One region of the Neobacillus sp. YIM B06451 genome, then DNA from elsewhere that is predicted to be linked to it. Evidence: predicted binding sites of a transcription regulator. Region 1 holds the regulator's gene; the other holds the start of a gene.

Region 1 (8,182 bases):
CAGATAAACCCCATATAATTGACAAGCAAGCTCCGAAATCCGGTTCGGTTGTCCCATAAACCCCGTTTAAAGGACAGCCAGGATCCGAAACCTAAAAAGTTGTTCCCATACCCTCTCTTATCTAATACCGGAAATCGACCGCAATATTCTCTTCGTCCTATGGAATTTTTGGTTAAACCTATATAAAAGCACAGAAGTAATCCGTGGTTAATAATAATCTATTAATGCCACCCTCTAAACCGACCTCTCTTCGCTAACAACCTCTAGCCGCACCGCCTGAATAACAAAGTAAAACCGACCAACATGAGCCCACACTCTGGACAGCAAAAGCAAAATATATTAAAAGAAAAGCCATCCCTGTTTAGTTTTTAAAATCTGGGGTAGAGGAAAAAACCCCCCTTATTTAAAAACCCCTTTAAGGGTTTCGTACGAACTTAAATTGGAGAAAATATGAAGGATTAAAAAATTGCAAGTACATAACCTTATCATGTATAATCAAAGTCAAATATAGTCAAAGTCAGTAGGGGGTGGCAAGTTGAGAAATATCTCTGATATCATCGAAAACTATTTGAAACAGGTTCTAGAGTTAAGCGAAGAGGATCTTGTGGAAATAAGGAGGAGTGAGATAGCGGATAAATTTCAATGCGTCCCTTCCCAAATTAATTACGTAATCAATACAAGGTTTACAATTGAGCGGGGATATTTAGTCGAAAGTAAGCGGGGTGGGGGCGGCTACATTCGGATTATGAAAGTCCAGTCGAATGACCATGCCCACTTGCTTGACCATGTGCTTTCCCTTATTAAGGACCAAGTCAGCCAAAGCAAAGCAGAAGGGATCATTCTGCGGTTGATAGATGAAAAAGTAATTTCTGAACGTGAGGCAAAAATCATGCTGAGTGTTATTGACAGATCAATATTGTTTATCGATCTCCCCTATAGGGATGAATTACGGGCACGAATGCTAAAAGCGATGCTAATGACATTAAGATATAAATAGGGAAAAGGGCCGTGTTTTCCCTTCATATACATGAAGAAGGTGAGAAAATGATTTGCGAAGAGTGCAATAAGAGGCCGGCAACAATGCACTTCACAAAAATCCTGAATGGCCAGAAAAATGAATACCATCTTTGTGAACATTGCGCACGGGAAAAGGGCGATATGTTTATGATGAATGGAGGACCCGGTTTTTCAATTAACAATTTGCTAGCCGGCCTTCTTAATTTTAATAAAGGCTACCAACAATCCGGTGAGGAGGCATTTAAGCATGAGGAAGTCCTTCAATGCACCAATTGCAAAATGACTTTTCCTCAGTTTGTCAAGGTTGGAAGGTTTGGCTGCGAACATTGTTATAAAACGTTTTCCAGCCAGCTGCAGCCAATATTAAGAAGGCTCCACGGAGGGAACTGGACCCATAACGGTAAAATACCGAAACGGGTTGGCGGAACGCTTCATATCAGAAAAAAGCTTGAAGAGTCGAAGCGGAAGCTAAAGGAGCTCATTTCCAAGGAGGAATTCGAAAAGGCGGCTGAAATCAGGGATGAAATCAGGGCGCTTGAAAACATGATAGGAGGAACAGCCGGAGGGGGGAAGTAGATATGTCTTTGGAAAATTTTCTAAACCATGCGGTCAGTTCCTGGATGAACAATGAAGGCCCGGAAGCCGATATCGTTCTCAGTTCAAGAATCAGGCTGGCGCGAAATCTTGAGGAATATAAATTTCCGGCGCTTTTAACAAGTGAAGAAGGGCAGGCAATTATTTCGAAATTAAAGGAAATGGTGGATGGCCCTGGCCTAGCAGCATTCGGCAAGCTTGAACTTCTTTCAATGCAGGAGTTGCAGCCGCTGCAAAAAAGGGTACTCGTCGAAAAACATCTAATCAGCCCAAACCTTGCCGAGGATTCTCCTTTCGGGGCGTGCCTGCTTTCGGAGAACGAAGATATAAGCGTAATGGTGAATGAAGAGGATCATATCAGGATTCAATGCCTATTCCCCGGCCTTCAGCTAACAAAGGCGCTTGAAGCGGCAAATGTGATTGATGATTGGCTGGAAGGGAATATAAAATATGCTTTTAATGAAGACCTCGGGTATTTGACTAGCTGCCCTACGAATGTCGGGACCGGTCTTAGGGCCTCGGTGATGATGCATCTCCCTGGACTTATTTTGACACAGCAAATAAATGCTATTATTCCGGCAATAAACCAACTTGGCCTTGTCGTGAGGGGCATTTATGGGGAAGGCAGCGAAGCGCTCGGTAATATTTTTCAAATATCCAACCAAATTACCCTCGGAAAATCAGAGGAAGATATTGTAGAAGACCTGAATAGTGTTGTCAGCCAACTGATTGAACAAGAAAGATCCGCAAGGGAAGCTTTGGAAAAGACATCCCGCATACAATTGGAAGACCGGGTATTCAGGTCTTTCGGAATTCTTTCAAATAGCAGGATTATTGAAACGAAAGAGGCGGCCCGTTGTTTATCCGATGTTAGGCTGGGAATTGATATGGGGTATATAAAAAATATTTCCAGGTCAATATTGAATGAACTCATGATTTTGATGCAGCCGGGCTTCCTCCAGCAATATGCGGGCGGGCCATTGAGGCCGGAAGAAAGAGACATTCGGCGCGCGGGGCTTATCAGGGAGCGACTAATACTGGAAATGAATGATAGATGAGGAGGAAACGACAATGATGTTTGGCCGTTTTACAGAGAGGGCGCAAAAAGTGCTTGCACTGGCCCAGGAAGAGGCAATCCGCCTCGGCCACAATAATATTGGAACTGAACATATTTTGCTCGGCCTCGTCCGTGAAGGAGACGGGATCGCCGCTAAGGCTCTTTATGGGCTTGGCCTGGGAGCGGAAAAGATCCAAAATGAAGTTGAAACGCTTATCGGCAGAGGGCAGGAAGTTCCCCAGACTATTCATTACACGCCAAGGGCAAAAAAGGTAATTGAACTCTCTATGGATGAAGCTAGAAAACTTGGCCATTCCTACGTTGGTACAGAGCACATCCTGCTAGGCCTTATCCGTGAAGGCGAAGGTGTTGCGGCAAGGGTGCTAAACAATCTTGGTGTTAGCCTTAATAAAGCGCGGCAGCAAGTTCTCCAGCTTCTGGGGAGCAATGAATCCGGAGGCCATCCCGGCAGTACTTCCGTCAGCGCCAATACCCCAACGCTAGACAGCCTTGCAAGGGATTTGACGGTCGTCGCAAGGGAAGGAAGCCTCGACCCTGTCATAGGCAGGAGCAAGGAAATTCAGCGTGTAATCGAAGTGCTTAGCCGCAGGACGAAAAACAACCCTGTATTAATTGGGGAGCCTGGTGTTGGAAAGACAGCCATCGCCGAAGGGCTTGCCCAGCAAATCGTGAATAATGAAGTACCCGAAATCCTTCGCGATAAGCGTGTTATGACTCTCGACATGGGAACGGTTGTTGCCGGTACAAAATATCGCGGTGAATTTGAAGACCGCCTAAAAAAGGTAATGGACGAAATAAGGCAGGCTGGAAATATTATTTTGTTTATCGATGAATTGCATACTTTGATCGGCGCGGGAGGCGCGGAGGGTGCAATCGATGCATCTAACATCCTGAAGCCATCGCTGGCCAGAGGAGAACTGCAATGCATAGGTGCGACTACACTTGATGAATACCGGAAATACATTGAGAAAGATGCAGCACTTGAAAGGCGATTCCAGCCAATCCGTGTCGATGAGCCGACCGCTGAAGAGTCCATCCAAATTCTCCAGGGGCTGCGCGACCGCTATGAAGCACATCACAGGGTGACAATTACAGATGAGGCGATTGAAGCTGCCGTTAAGCTATCCGATCGATATATTTCTGACAGGTTCCTTCCGGATAAGGCGATAGACTTAATTGATGAAGCCGGTTCAAAGGTAAGGCTCCGATCCTACACGACTCCTCCTAATTTAAAGGAGCTGGAAGTGAAACTTGAAGAAGTAAGGAAGGAAAAGGATGCCGCCGTACAGAGCCAGGAGTTTGAAAAAGCGGCTTCCCTAAGAGATTCGGAACAGCGCCTGCGTGAACAGCTTGAGGAAACGAAAAAAAGCTGGAAAGAGCAGCAAGGCAAGGAAAATAGTGAAGTCACCGTTGAAGATATCGCGGATGTAGTGTCAAGCTGGACCGGGATTCCGGTTTCAAAACTCGCGCAAACAGAAACGCAAAAGCTATTGAATCTCGAGGAAATTCTACATTCACGGGTCATTGGCCAGGAAGAGGCGGTTATAGCTGTTTCAAAAGCCGTCCGACGTGCGCGTGCTGGTTTGAAGGATCCAAAACGCCCAATCGGCTCATTCATTTTCCTTGGCCCAACTGGGGTAGGTAAGACCGAGCTTGCCCGGGCATTGGCGGAAGCGATGTTTGGTGATGAAGATGCAATGATTCGAATCGATATGTCCGAATATATGGAAAAGCACTCAACCTCAAGGCTTGTCGGTTCGCCTCCAGGATATGTAGGGTATGAGGAAGGCGGTCAGCTCACTGAAAAGGTTCGCCGGAAACCGTATTCCGTTGTTCTCCTCGACGAAATTGAAAAGGCGCATCCGGATGTATTCAACATCCTGCTCCAAGTATTGGAGGATGGACGCCTGACCGATTCAAAGGGGCGGACAGTCGACTTCCGGAATACCGTGTTAATTATGACGTCCAACGTCGGTGCGGAAGCGCTGAAGAGAAACAAATATGTAGGATTTAATATCCAAGACGGGAAACAGGATTACAAAGATATGAAGAGCAAGGTAATGGATGAGCTCAAAAAAGCGTTTCGTCCTGAATTCCTTAACAGGATTGATGAAATCATTGTCTTCCACTCACTTGAACGGAAACATCTTCAGGAAATTGTTACTCTCCTGTCCGACCAGCTCGTGAAGCGGCTGAAAGAGCAGGATATCAGCCTGGAGTTAACGGATTCGGCTAAGGAGAAGATTTCCCAGGAAGGCTATGACCCTGAATATGGAGCCCGACCGCTCCGCAGGGCCATCCAGAAGCATATTGAAGACCGTCTATCAGAAGAACTGCTAAAAGGTACATTATTGACCGGGCAGCATGTTATAATTGATGTAGATAATGGCGAGTTCACTGTGAAAACGGCGGCCAAAGATCCTGTAAGGTAATTTCCCGCAGTTGAGGATAGCATCGATCAAGGAGGTACACGCTTATTTATCTGGCGGCACCTCCTTGATTTTTTTCCCCGTTCCGGTGCCTTGCAATAAAAAAGAATTAGAAGCGGAAGTGGGCTAGTGATGGCAAAACGTAAAACGAAATTTATGTGCACGAATTGCGGATACGAATCGCCCAAGTGGATGGGAAAATGTCCTGGTTGTGGGGAATGGAATAAAATGGTCGAAGAAGTAGAACCCGCCTCGACGGGCAGGCGAGGCGCATTTGCCCATTCCGAAGGTTCGGCGGTTTCCTCAAAGGCCATGCCGATCACTGCAGTTGAAACAATTAGTGAACCAAGGATTTATACCGAAATGACGGAATTAAACAGGGTGCTTGGCGGCGGTGTTGTCAAAGGTTCGCTTGTACTTATAGGCGGCGATCCAGGAATCGGGAAATCGACCCTTCTCCTTCAGGTATCATCCCAACTTGCAAATAAAGGACACAAAGTCCTATATATCTCAGGGGAAGAATCACTCCGTCAAACAAAGTTGCGGGCAGAGAGGCTGGGAGTTGCTTCAGAGAATCTTCTGGTGTACTCTGAAACCAATCTGGAGGAAATCAGCAGGACAATCGGACAAACTACTCCTGAATTCGTAATCGTTGATTCGATTCAGACCGTTTTTCACCCAGAGGTTACTTCTGCGCCTGGAAGCGTTTCGCAGGTCAGGGAGTGTACAGCAGAGCTGATGCGAATTGGTAAAACAAAGGGAATAGCCATCTTTATTGTCGGCCATGTCACAAAGGAAGGCAATATCGCCGGACCCAGATTATTGGAGCATATGGTCGATACCGTACTTTACTTTGAAGGGGAACGGCACCATACGTACCGGATTCTACGTGCTGTCAAAAACCGTTTTGGTTCCACGAATGAAATGGGGATTTTTGAAATGAAGGAAGCTGGCCTTGAGGAAGTCGAGAACCCATCTGAAATTTTTCTTGAGGAACGTTCACGCGGTGCGGCAGGCTCTACGGTTGTTGCATCGATGGAAGGGACGAGGCCGGTACTTGTTGAAATACAGGCGCTCATTTCTCCGACAAGCTTTGGTAATCCGAGGAGAATGGCTACGGGAATAGATCATAACAGAGTGCCACTTTTAATGGCAGTCCTCGAAAAACGCGTTGGGATGCTCCTCCAGAATCAGGATGCTTATTTGAAGGTGGCTGGCGGCGTCAAATTGGATGAACCGGCCATAGACTTGGCGGTCGCAGTGAGCATTGCATCCAGTTTCCGCGATAAACCGACAAGGCCGACAGACTGCATTATAGGTGAGGTTGGGCTCACAGGCGAGGTCAGGCGGGTATCTAGAATCGAGCAGCGGGTCCAGGAAGCGGCCAAGCTTGGTTTTGAGCGTGTCATTCTTCCCGCGAATAACCTTGGGGGCTGGACAGGCCCGAAAGGCTTGGAGCTGATAGGGGTTTCCACTGTAAGTGAAGCATTAAGGGCTGCGCTTGGAGAATAATCCTTTCTGCCAAAGGGCGGAAAGGACTGGCAGAAAAAGCTTCCATTTCGGAAAAATGTAGGTGTAATTAAGGTTTCATTTCGGGGTTTTTGTTTATAATGATTAAAAGGAGGTGAAGGGATGTTAAAACGAATCGTTCAGGCGTGTTTTCTTATTACCGGGGGAACGCTTGGGATCTTTTTAATTCCACCATTATTGAATATTATCGGGGCTGACGGAATTCCATTTTTAAATAATTCCTATATGGCAGCCATTATAGGCGCACTTATATTTTATTTTTTAACTTTTTGGGCAATTGAGTATGTAATAGATTTTATTAAATGGGTTGAAGATACCCTTGTGAGAGTTCCGGTTACCGATGTTCTTTTTGGCAGTCTCGGCCTTATCTTCGGCCTAATAGTCGCATTCCTGATAGGTTTTGCCCTAAATGCTATTGAAGTGCCTGTCCTAAATACAGTGGCACCTATTCTTCTTACCCTTCTTTTTGGGTATTTGGGCTTTCAGGTCGGCTTCAAAAAGCGCGATGAAATGATGAATCTATTTTCGAGCAAGAAGAAAAAGGCGGCTGAAGAGGAGCAGGAAAAAGCTGCTTCCCATTCTCTTAAAATATTGGATACAAGCGTCATCATCGATGGAAGAATCGCTGATATTTGCCAGACGGGCTTTCTTGAAGGAACAATTGTCATTCCCCGTTTCGTCCTTGAGGAACTTCAGCATATCGCCGATTCATCGGATGTGTTAAAGCGGAACAGGGGACGGCGCGGCCTGGACATCCTAAACCGCATTCAAAAGGAAATTGCCATTAATGTGGAAATTAGTGAAACCGACTTTGATGATATTCAGGAAGTCGACAGTAAACTCGTGAAACTCGCGAAAAAAACAGGCGGAATTTTGGTTACAAATGATTTTAACCTGAACAAGGTGAGCGAGTTCCAGAATGTTTCGGTCCTCAATATCAACGACCTTGCCAATGCAGTCAAGCCGGTTGTATTGCCGGGTGAAGAACTAAGTGTTCAGGTAATAAAGGACGGCAAGGAGCATCATCAGGGGGTTGCGTATCTCGATGATGGTACGATGATTGTCGTCGAAGAAGGCCGTGAATATATCGGCAAGCGGATTGATGTCATGGTTACAAGCGTTTTGCAAACATCTGCCGGACGGATGATTTTCGCAAAGCCAAAGCTATATGAAAAAGCATTGTGAATCTATGCTGCCTATACGTGGGCATTGGAACCTACTATAAACGTTTGGGGTTTTTCTTATGAAGTATAAAGTGATTCTGCCGGCAGCCGGCCGGGGGAAGCGAATGGGAGCCGGGGTCAATAAGCTTTTGCTTGAACTCGCCGGGATTCCGGTCCTCATTCATACACTTTTGGTATTTGAAGCTGATGAAAATTGCCAAGGCATGATTCTGGCGGTGAATCCGGAAGAGCAAGATGAGATGGCTAGCCTTCTGCATCGGTATAATATTAAAAAACCGGTCAGGTTTGCCCAAGGAGGAGCTGAGCGGCAGCAAAGCGTATACAGCGGCCTCAAGGAAGCAGGCAACGAA
Region 2 (8,182 bases), on a different contig from region 1:
ACCCCCTTTTTATATACCCTTCAGCACGGGCTCTTGTCCGTGCCCTTTTTTTGTTGTTTTTTCAATACCAGCTAATAACAAAACTTATTTTCCCTTCATTGTGGGGGAATTTTAAAAATAGTATAATGTATAGAATCAGGGCAGGAATGTCGTTTTAAATTCCCGCTTTGCCATAATTGAGGTGGAAGCTATGCAAAGGGTCGCCAATTGCGTATTGATGAAGGATAGCGAAATACTCCTCCTGCAAAAGCCACGGCGGGGTTGGTGGTCGGCTCCGGGCGGGAAAATGGAGCAGGGTGAATCCGTCCGCGACGCCTGCATCCGCGAATACAGGGAGGAAACGGGCATATACCTGAAGCATCCGAAGCTAAAAGGGGTATTTACAATCATTATCCAGGAAAACGGCCAAACCGTAAATGAGTGGATGATGTTCACTTTTTTTGCGAAGGAATACGAGGGGAAGCTAAGCGAAAGCTGTGAGGAAGGGATTCTTCAATGGCATTCTGCTGACAGGATTTCCGGCCTGCCAATGGCTCCCGGGGATTACCATATCCTTGAATATACGATTCATGGTAACGATATCATTTTTGGAACATTCACATATACACGGGAGTTTGAATTGATTGGTTACCGGCTTGATCCAGGTTGAAAAGGGGGAATCACGAATGAGCACGGGTTCGGTACATGGTACACAAATGGTCATCATTACAGGCATGTCGGGTGCCGGCAAAACTGTCGCTATCCAGAGCTTCGAGGACCTTGGTTTTTTTTGCGTTGATAATCTGCCGCCAACTCTTCTTCCCAAGTTCCTCGAATTGATGAAGGAATCCGGGAACAAGATGAACAAGGTTGCCCTTGTCATGGATTTGAGGGGCAGGGAGTTTTTTGATCACTTATTCAAAGCGCTTGATGAACTCGCCGACGCAGATTGGGTGACACCGAAAATTCTATTCCTGAACGCCGATGATGCCGCTCTCGTCAGAAGATACAAAGAAACACGAAGGTCGCACCCGCTGGCAAGCTCCGGCCTGCCTCTTGAGGGCATCAGGCTTGAGCGTGAACTGCTTGAGGATTTAAAGGGCAGGGCCCAGGTAATCTACAATACAAGCGATATGAAGCCAAGGGAGCTTCGCGAAAAAATCCTGAACGAATTTTCGGAAGACAACGAAACGATTTTCACTGTAAATGTCGTGTCATTCGGCTTCAAGCATGGCTTGCCGATCGACGCGGACCTCGTCTTTGATGTAAGGTTTTTGCCAAATCCCCATTATATTGAGCATATGCGCCCGAAAACAGGCCTTGAAACCGAGGTTTCGGAATACGTCCTGAAGTGGAGCGAAACGCAGAAATTCCTGGCGAAAATAACCGACCTGCTAAGCTTTATGCTTCCCCATTATAAAAGGGAAGGGAAGTCCCAGCTTGTCATCGCGATTGGCTGCACAGGAGGCCAGCACCGTTCGGTAACCCTTGCTGAATACATTGGCCATTATTTCGAAAAAGATTATAAAACTGTCATTTCCCATCGGGATATTGCCAGGCGAAAGGAAATAACGACATGAATGGCGCCGCGCAACCAAGAGTCGTAATCATAGGAGGCGGAACCGGCCTTCCCGTCCTGCTTAGGGGATTGAAACGTTATCCCGTCGATATAACAGCAATCGTAACCGTGGCGGATGACGGGGGAAGTTCCGGACGGCTGCGTGAAGATTTGAACATACCGCCTCCTGGGGATGTCCGGAACGTACTTGCCGCGCTCTCAGACGTCGAACCCCTAGTGGAGGAGATGTTCCAGCACCGCTTCGCTACATCCAATGAACTGTCCGGACATTCACTCGGAAATTTGATACTCGCCGCAATGGCTTCAATTACAGGGAATTTCACACATGCAATCCAGGAAATGAGCAAGGTCCTGAATGTAAGGGGAAAAGTGTTGCCTGCCGCAACGCGCAGTGTCGTCCTGCATGCTGAAATGGAAGACGGCTCGGTTGTGTCCGGGGAATCGAAAATCCCATATTCGGGCAAAAAAATAAAAAGGGTTTATTTGACTCCTTCCGATGTCCAGCCGCTTCCGGAAACACTCCAGGCCATCAGGCAGGCCGACATGATCATCATCGGGCCAGGAAGCCTTTATACGAGCATCCTTCCAAATCTCCTTGTGAAAAAGCTTGGACAGGAAGTATGCCGGTCGAAAGCCAGGAAGGTATATATTTGCAACCTGATGACACAGGCGGGAGAAACGTTCGGCTATACGGCGAGCGACCATGTGGAGGCAATTTACAAACATATGGACCGCCCCTTCATAGATACAATTCTCGTCAACAATGAGGAAATTGACGAACATATCCAGCTTCGCTATAAGGAAGAACTGGCCCATCCGGTTAAATATGACACGGAACGTCTGGAAGAGCTTGGCATCCAGGTAGTCCATGAGGAAATTGCCGTCCAGGATGGCACCGCCCTTCGCCACGACACCAAGAAAGTATCTGCGATTCTTTATTCCATGATTGTAGAGGAAACGAACAAGCGCGGAAACAGTTGAAATTGCATCGCTATTGGACAGCCCCCGCTATAAATCCTGACGGGCAAAAGTTCCTTTAAATGCCTATTGTAGGCACTTGGTATTTGGGGTATGATCGGATATTGGCAGTTTTTTTGCTAAATCCCAGTATAAGTGAAACCAAGCTGAGGCTTGCCCGTACAATAAAAGCGAACCTTCTAAGTGGGGGTTTGGTTTATTCCCCATTGAGTGCCCATTAGAAAATGAGTTAGAAAGAGTATCGTTCTGGAGGTGAGGAATTGTCTTTTGCATCAGAAACAAAAAAGGAATTGACGGCAATTGAAGGAAAGCCCTGCTGCAATTTAGCAGAACTTTCCGCCCTGATCCGGATGAACGGCTCGCTTTCCTTTTCAAACAGGAAGCTGATGGTGGATGTCCAGACAGAAAATGCGGCGATTGCCAGGCGTATTTACACACTGATCAAAAAGAATTATCCCATCCAGGTCGAGCTGCTTGTCAGAAAAAAGATGCGCCTTAAGAAAAACAATGTGTACATCGTACGCCTGGCCCAGGATACAAAGGAAATCCTTGAGGATTTAAAGATTCTTGGCGAAGGCTTTACAATTATCCACGACATTTCGCCGGATTTGATCAAAAAGAAGTGCTGCAGGCGTGCATACTTACGCGGTGCATTTTTAGCAGGCGGTTCTGTCAACAATCCTGAAACATCATCATACCATCTTGAAATAGCTTCACTTTATAAGGAGCATAACGATTCGCTTTGCGAATTGATGAATACATTCGGGTTGAACAGCAAAACGCTTGAACGGAAAAAAGGGTTTATCACCTATTTGAAGGAAGCCGAAAAAATTACCGAATTCTTGAATATAATCGGAGCCCACAATGCCCTGCTCCGCTTTGAGGACGTCAGGATTGTCAGGGATATGAGAAACTCTGTAAACCGGCTTGTGAACTGCGAGACGGCCAATTTGAACAAAACAATTGGTGCATCGCTCAGGCAGGTAGAGAATATCCGCTACATCGATCGGACTGTAGGCCTTGAAGTTTTGCCAGGAAGGCTTCGGGAAATAGCGGAATTGAGAGTGGCTTACCAGGATGTGACACTAAAGGAGCTTGGTGAAATGGTTTCCGGAGGGACCATCAGCAAATCGGGCATCAACCACCGCCTTCGCAAAATCGATGAAATCGCCGAGAAACTAAGGGCAGCTGAACAGGCGCCGAAATAACAGCCAACGATGCGGAAGGTGTTTCGCATGGAGTTTAATTGGGAAGGGTAACAGCAACAGGCAGCTGCCGTAAAAGAGATATAGAGGAGGAAGAATGATGGTAGAAAAAGAAGTGGAAGTAAAATTGAAAACCGGCCTCCAGGCGCGGCCGGCTGCCCAGTTCGTACAGGAGGCTAACCGTTTTTCAGCGGATGTCTTTTTACTGAAGGACGGCAAGAAAGTGAATGCAAAGAGCATTATGGGCCTAATGAGCCTGGCTGTCGGCTCGGGAGCGGTTATCACCATTGCGGCCGATGGCCCCGATGATAACGCCGCCGTCGAAGCTCTCACACAGTATGTTTCGAAAGAAGATTGAATTTTTTGAAAGCGGATTCGTTCAGAGGTGAACGAATCCGTTTTTTTATGGATATGTGATGGTGGCAGCCCGGGGTGTAATTGAAAGGTGATTAAGGACGTCTAATTCTTAAAAGCGGAGAAAGGAGCACCCGCCTTGAGGATAAGGATGGTTTCGATTATTGTTGTATTTTTGATTTTAGCAGGCTGTAATGACAGTAAAGAAGCAGCTAAAGGCCAGTTCGATTTAAAAGGAGTAATTCAAGAAGTAGATAGTGATGAAAACCGAATTTTAATTGAGGATGGAGATGTAGGTCTCGTATGGGTTACGCTTTCCATCCATGGGAAAATTGATCGCTACAGTAAAGGGAAGGAAGTCGTTGTCTGGGTTGACGGTGGAATTGATACATCGCTTCCAGCACAGGCAAAGGCGCTAAATGTTGAAATTGTAAAGTAGAAGCTGCTGAAAGGTAGTATTAGTGAAATTGGGTTCTTGATAAAGGGTCGGCGTTGATTCATCCTTAAATGATGGTTGTAAAGACCGTTTCGAGCTTAGCCAAGAGGTGAAACGGTCTTTACGTGGGTTCTAAAGACCGTTTCGAGCTGAGCCGAGAGGTGAAACGGTCTTTACGTGGGCTCTAAAGACCGTTTCGAGCTTAGCCCAGAGGTGAACCGGTCTTTACGTGGGTTCTAAAGACCGTTTCGAGCTGAGCCGAGAGGTGAAACGGTCTTTACGTGGGCTCTAAAGACCGTTTCGAGCTTAGCCCAGAGGTGAACCGGTCTTTACGTGGGTTCTAAAGACCGTTTCGAGCTGAGCCGAGAGGTGAAACGGTCTTTACGTGGGCTCTAAAGACCGTTTCGAGCTTAGCCGAGAGGTGAAACGGTCTTTACATGGGTTCTAAAGACCGTTTCGAACTTAGTAGCGAGGTGAAACGGTCTTTTTTGAAGGGACTTACACCCAGCCCACACCAAAACAGCCCGCCTCCAAATGGAAACGGGCTGAATCGCCAACTATTATTGCTTATCTTTTTTCTCTTCAACAATATTACGAGTGATGATATGATCGACGAGGCCGTATTCTTTCGCACGCTCAGCAGTCATGAAGTTGTCGCGGTCTGTATCCCTTGCAATTACTTCAAGCGGCTGGCCAGTGCGCTCGGAAAGGATAGTGTTCAGCTTTTCACGAAGGAACAGGATCCGTTTTGCGGCGATTTCGATTTCGGTTGCCTGGCCTTGTGCGCCTCCAAGCGGCTGGTGAATCATTACTTCAGCATTCGGAAGGGCGTAACGCTTGCCTTTTGTTCCGGCTGCAAGAAGGAATGCACCCATGGATGCCGCCATGCCGATGCAGATGGTTTGGACATCCGGCTTGATGAACTGCATCGTATCGTAAATGGCCATCCCGGCCGTGATGCTTCCGCCTGGGGAGTTGATGTAGATGGAGATGTCCTTTTCAGGGTTTTCCGCCTCTAGGAACAGGAGCTGGGCGACGATCGAGTTGGCAACATGGTCGTCAATTCCGCTCCCAAGCATGATAATCCGGTCTTTTAAAAGGCGTGAATATATATCATATGCTCGCTCGCCCCGATTTGTTTGTTCAATGACTGTAGGGATCAAATTCATAAGACTGCCTCCTTAAGAAACATTTTAAGATTTCCTTATGTAAGTATCATACAATGATGGTCAATAAAGGTCAAACGAATCGCTCAGCCAGTAAGGTTATTGATCGAACTTTTTTCCATGTTAGCCATCTTACCCAACGTTGCCCATTTTAAACATAATCTACACTTGCAAAGATGAACGGTTTCCCCTATAATATGAAATTGTGATGCAAAAATATGCCCTCGTGGTGCAACGGATAGCACGCAAGATTCCGGTTCTTGAAATTCGGGTTCGAGTCCTGACGAGGGCGCTACTTTTTAAAAAAATCAACGGTTCCTGACTCGGGCCGTTGATTTTTTTTGTGAAATTTCCTCGCTATCGCATTACGTACCACCGGCCCAGGGGAGCGAAGACAATTCTTTTCCCAAAAACCTTGCCAAGTTTTTCTGTCTATAACCCAAACCGCCGATTTTCATGTAAAATAGAAGGCGGGGGGTAAGCAGATGAACATGAGGATTGGACTTTTGCAACAGCAGCAGACAAGATTGTCAATGACGCAGGAATTGTCCCAGGCAATTGCCCTGCTCCAATACAGTGCCCAGGAGCTGGCGAGCTTTCTGGAAGCAAGGGCGCTTGAAAATCCCCTGCTTGAAGTCATGCCTTCCGGGCAGTCAAAAGGCCGTTCAAGGAAAACAACCTACAGAAAAAAAGAAAACGATATAAATGGAATTGCATCAGAGACGGGGACGACGCTTGAGGAACATCTTCTTTCCCAGCTGAAGCCCGGGCATTTTCCAAAAGATGAACAAAAACTTTTACGTCAGGTAATATTGAATATAGATGAAAATGGTTATTTCCGCGGAGATATAAATGAAATCGCTGTCATTTCGAATGCAAGCCCAGCAAAAGTGGAAGAGTGCCTGCGGGAAATTCAGGAGTTGGACCCGCCAGGAATAGGCGCACGAAACCTGCAGGAATGCCTCCTCCTTCAACTTGATCGAAATGGTCAAGGGTCTCCTTTGGCTCATGTGATCGTAAAAGGATTTTTTTCCGAATTTGCGGAAAAAAAGTGGAAGAAGCTTGCGAAGGAATTAAAGGTGAGCCCTAAGGAAATACAGGAAATATATGACCTATTGCAAAAGTTAAACCCAAGGCCAGGAGCAGATTTTCACCAGGAAAGAGCAGCTTATCTTGTACCCGACGTGGTGGCGGATTGCGTGAATGGGCAATGGCGCGTCCATCTTGTTGAAGGGAATCTTCCGGCAATCGGCTTTAACGACGATATGTACCATTCACTGACGTCTAGCGGCGATGAGCAGGCAATCAAATTCCTGCAGGAAAAATACCAGGATTACCAATGGCTTGCAAAAAGTATCAGGCAACGGAACGATACACTTTTAAAAGTGGCTGGGAAAATTATTGAAAAACAGCCGTACTTTTTTGCGGAGGCGAAGGGGCAGCTGATGCCGCTTACAATGAAGGAAGTTGCCGATTGCCTGGATATCCATGAATCGACCGTCAGCCGGGCAGTCCGTGAAAAATACCTTGGGACGCCATTTGGCACCTTTGAACTGAAGTCGTTTTTCTCCTCCGGAATCGGTACTGTCTCGGACAGCAGTGCATCCTCGGACCAGGTGAAAAAATTGATCGCCGCGATTATCGGGCATGAGGACAAGAGGCAGCCAGTTTCAGACCAGGAGATCACCAATATGCTAAAGAAGAACGAGGGGCTTGTCATTTCGAGAAGGACTGTGGCCAAGTATCGGGAACAACTGGGAATCGCCTCTTCTTCAAAGCGGAAACGATTTTAATAAAGGATGATTGAATTGAAACCGAAAGTTACCTTCTATACTAGGAGCCGCTGCCCGCTTTGCGAAAAGGCGAAGGAGGATTTGCTTGAAATCCGTGAGTCTATCGCATTTGAGCTAGAGGAAATCGATATTGCGTCCAGCGACAAGTTGACTGAGGAATATGGGCTGATGATACCGGTCATCCTGGTTGATGGAATCGAAGCTGGATACGGAAGCATTGATAAGCAGTATTTAGTTTCGTATATTAAAAATAGATAATCCAATCATATTAGTTGAATGTGAAAATCACTCCTGTTAAAATAAGTGCGAACAGGGTGATTTTTTTTGCGACAGGTGGGACATAATTTGTCATAGCGGGACAGAAAACGTCCCAGCGCCTTGGGAAAGGTTCAGTTATGTCTCGCTAATTTGCAAGAAGGAGTTGCGACTCATGCACTCGTTATTAGATATCCAAAAAAGATTATTGCCGGACCTTCTCGACGTTATGCAGGAAAGGTATTCCATTCTTCGGACAATCAATTTTTTGCAGCCAGTGGGAAGAAGGACCCTTGCCGCAAATCTTGGCTATACGGAGAGGGTTCTGCGGACAGAGACCGACTTTCTGAAGGAACAGAACCTGATTGTTTCGCAACCGTTGGGCCTGATGCTTTCAGAAGGAGGAAAAAATCTCCTGGAAGATCTTGATGGCTTAA

The links. Region 1 encodes CtsR, which represses protease genes until heat stress. Its sites were predicted from a motif close to ATGGTCAATAAAGGTCAAACA; they were not measured.
Region 2: a site for CtsR is predicted at 5,757-5,777, ahead of clpP (ATP-dependent Clp endopeptidase proteolytic subunit ClpP). Genes of this name have one in related genera too.

Annotation. Positions count from the first base shown of each region.
Region 1 covers NZ_JAVFKJ010000019.1:142-8,323, forward strand. The annotation lists gene RB160_RS21580 (CtsR family transcriptional regulator) at 536-997, shown strand; gene mcsA (protein-arginine kinase activator protein McsA) at 1,045-1,593, shown strand; gene mcsB (protein-arginine kinase McsB) at 1,596-2,669, shown strand; gene clpC (ATP-dependent protease ATP-binding subunit ClpC) at 2,683-5,121, shown strand; gene radA (DNA repair protein RadA) at 5,251-6,630, shown strand; gene RB160_RS21605 (PIN/TRAM domain-containing protein) at 6,751-7,833, shown strand; gene ispD (2-C-methyl-D-erythritol 4-phosphate cytidylyltransferase) at 7,892-8,182, shown strand, end outside.
Region 2 covers NZ_JAVFKJ010000017.1:20,612-28,793, reverse strand. The annotation lists gene RB160_RS20700 (NUDIX hydrolase) at 191-649, shown strand; gene rapZ (RNase adapter RapZ) at 666-1,559, shown strand; gene RB160_RS20690 (gluconeogenesis factor YvcK family protein) at 1,556-2,539, shown strand; gene whiA (DNA-binding protein WhiA) at 2,797-3,744, shown strand; gene RB160_RS20680 (HPr family phosphocarrier protein) at 3,842-4,099, shown strand; gene RB160_RS20675 (DUF3221 domain-containing protein) at 4,235-4,534, shown strand; gene clpP (ATP-dependent Clp endopeptidase proteolytic subunit ClpP) at 5,092-5,700, opposite strand; tRNA gene RB160_RS20665 (tRNA-Arg) at 5,918-5,989, shown strand; gene rpoN (RNA polymerase factor sigma-54) at 6,183-7,490, shown strand; gene RB160_RS20655 (glutaredoxin family protein) at 7,506-7,748, shown strand; gene RB160_RS20650 (sugar-binding transcriptional regulator) at 7,921-8,182, shown strand, end outside.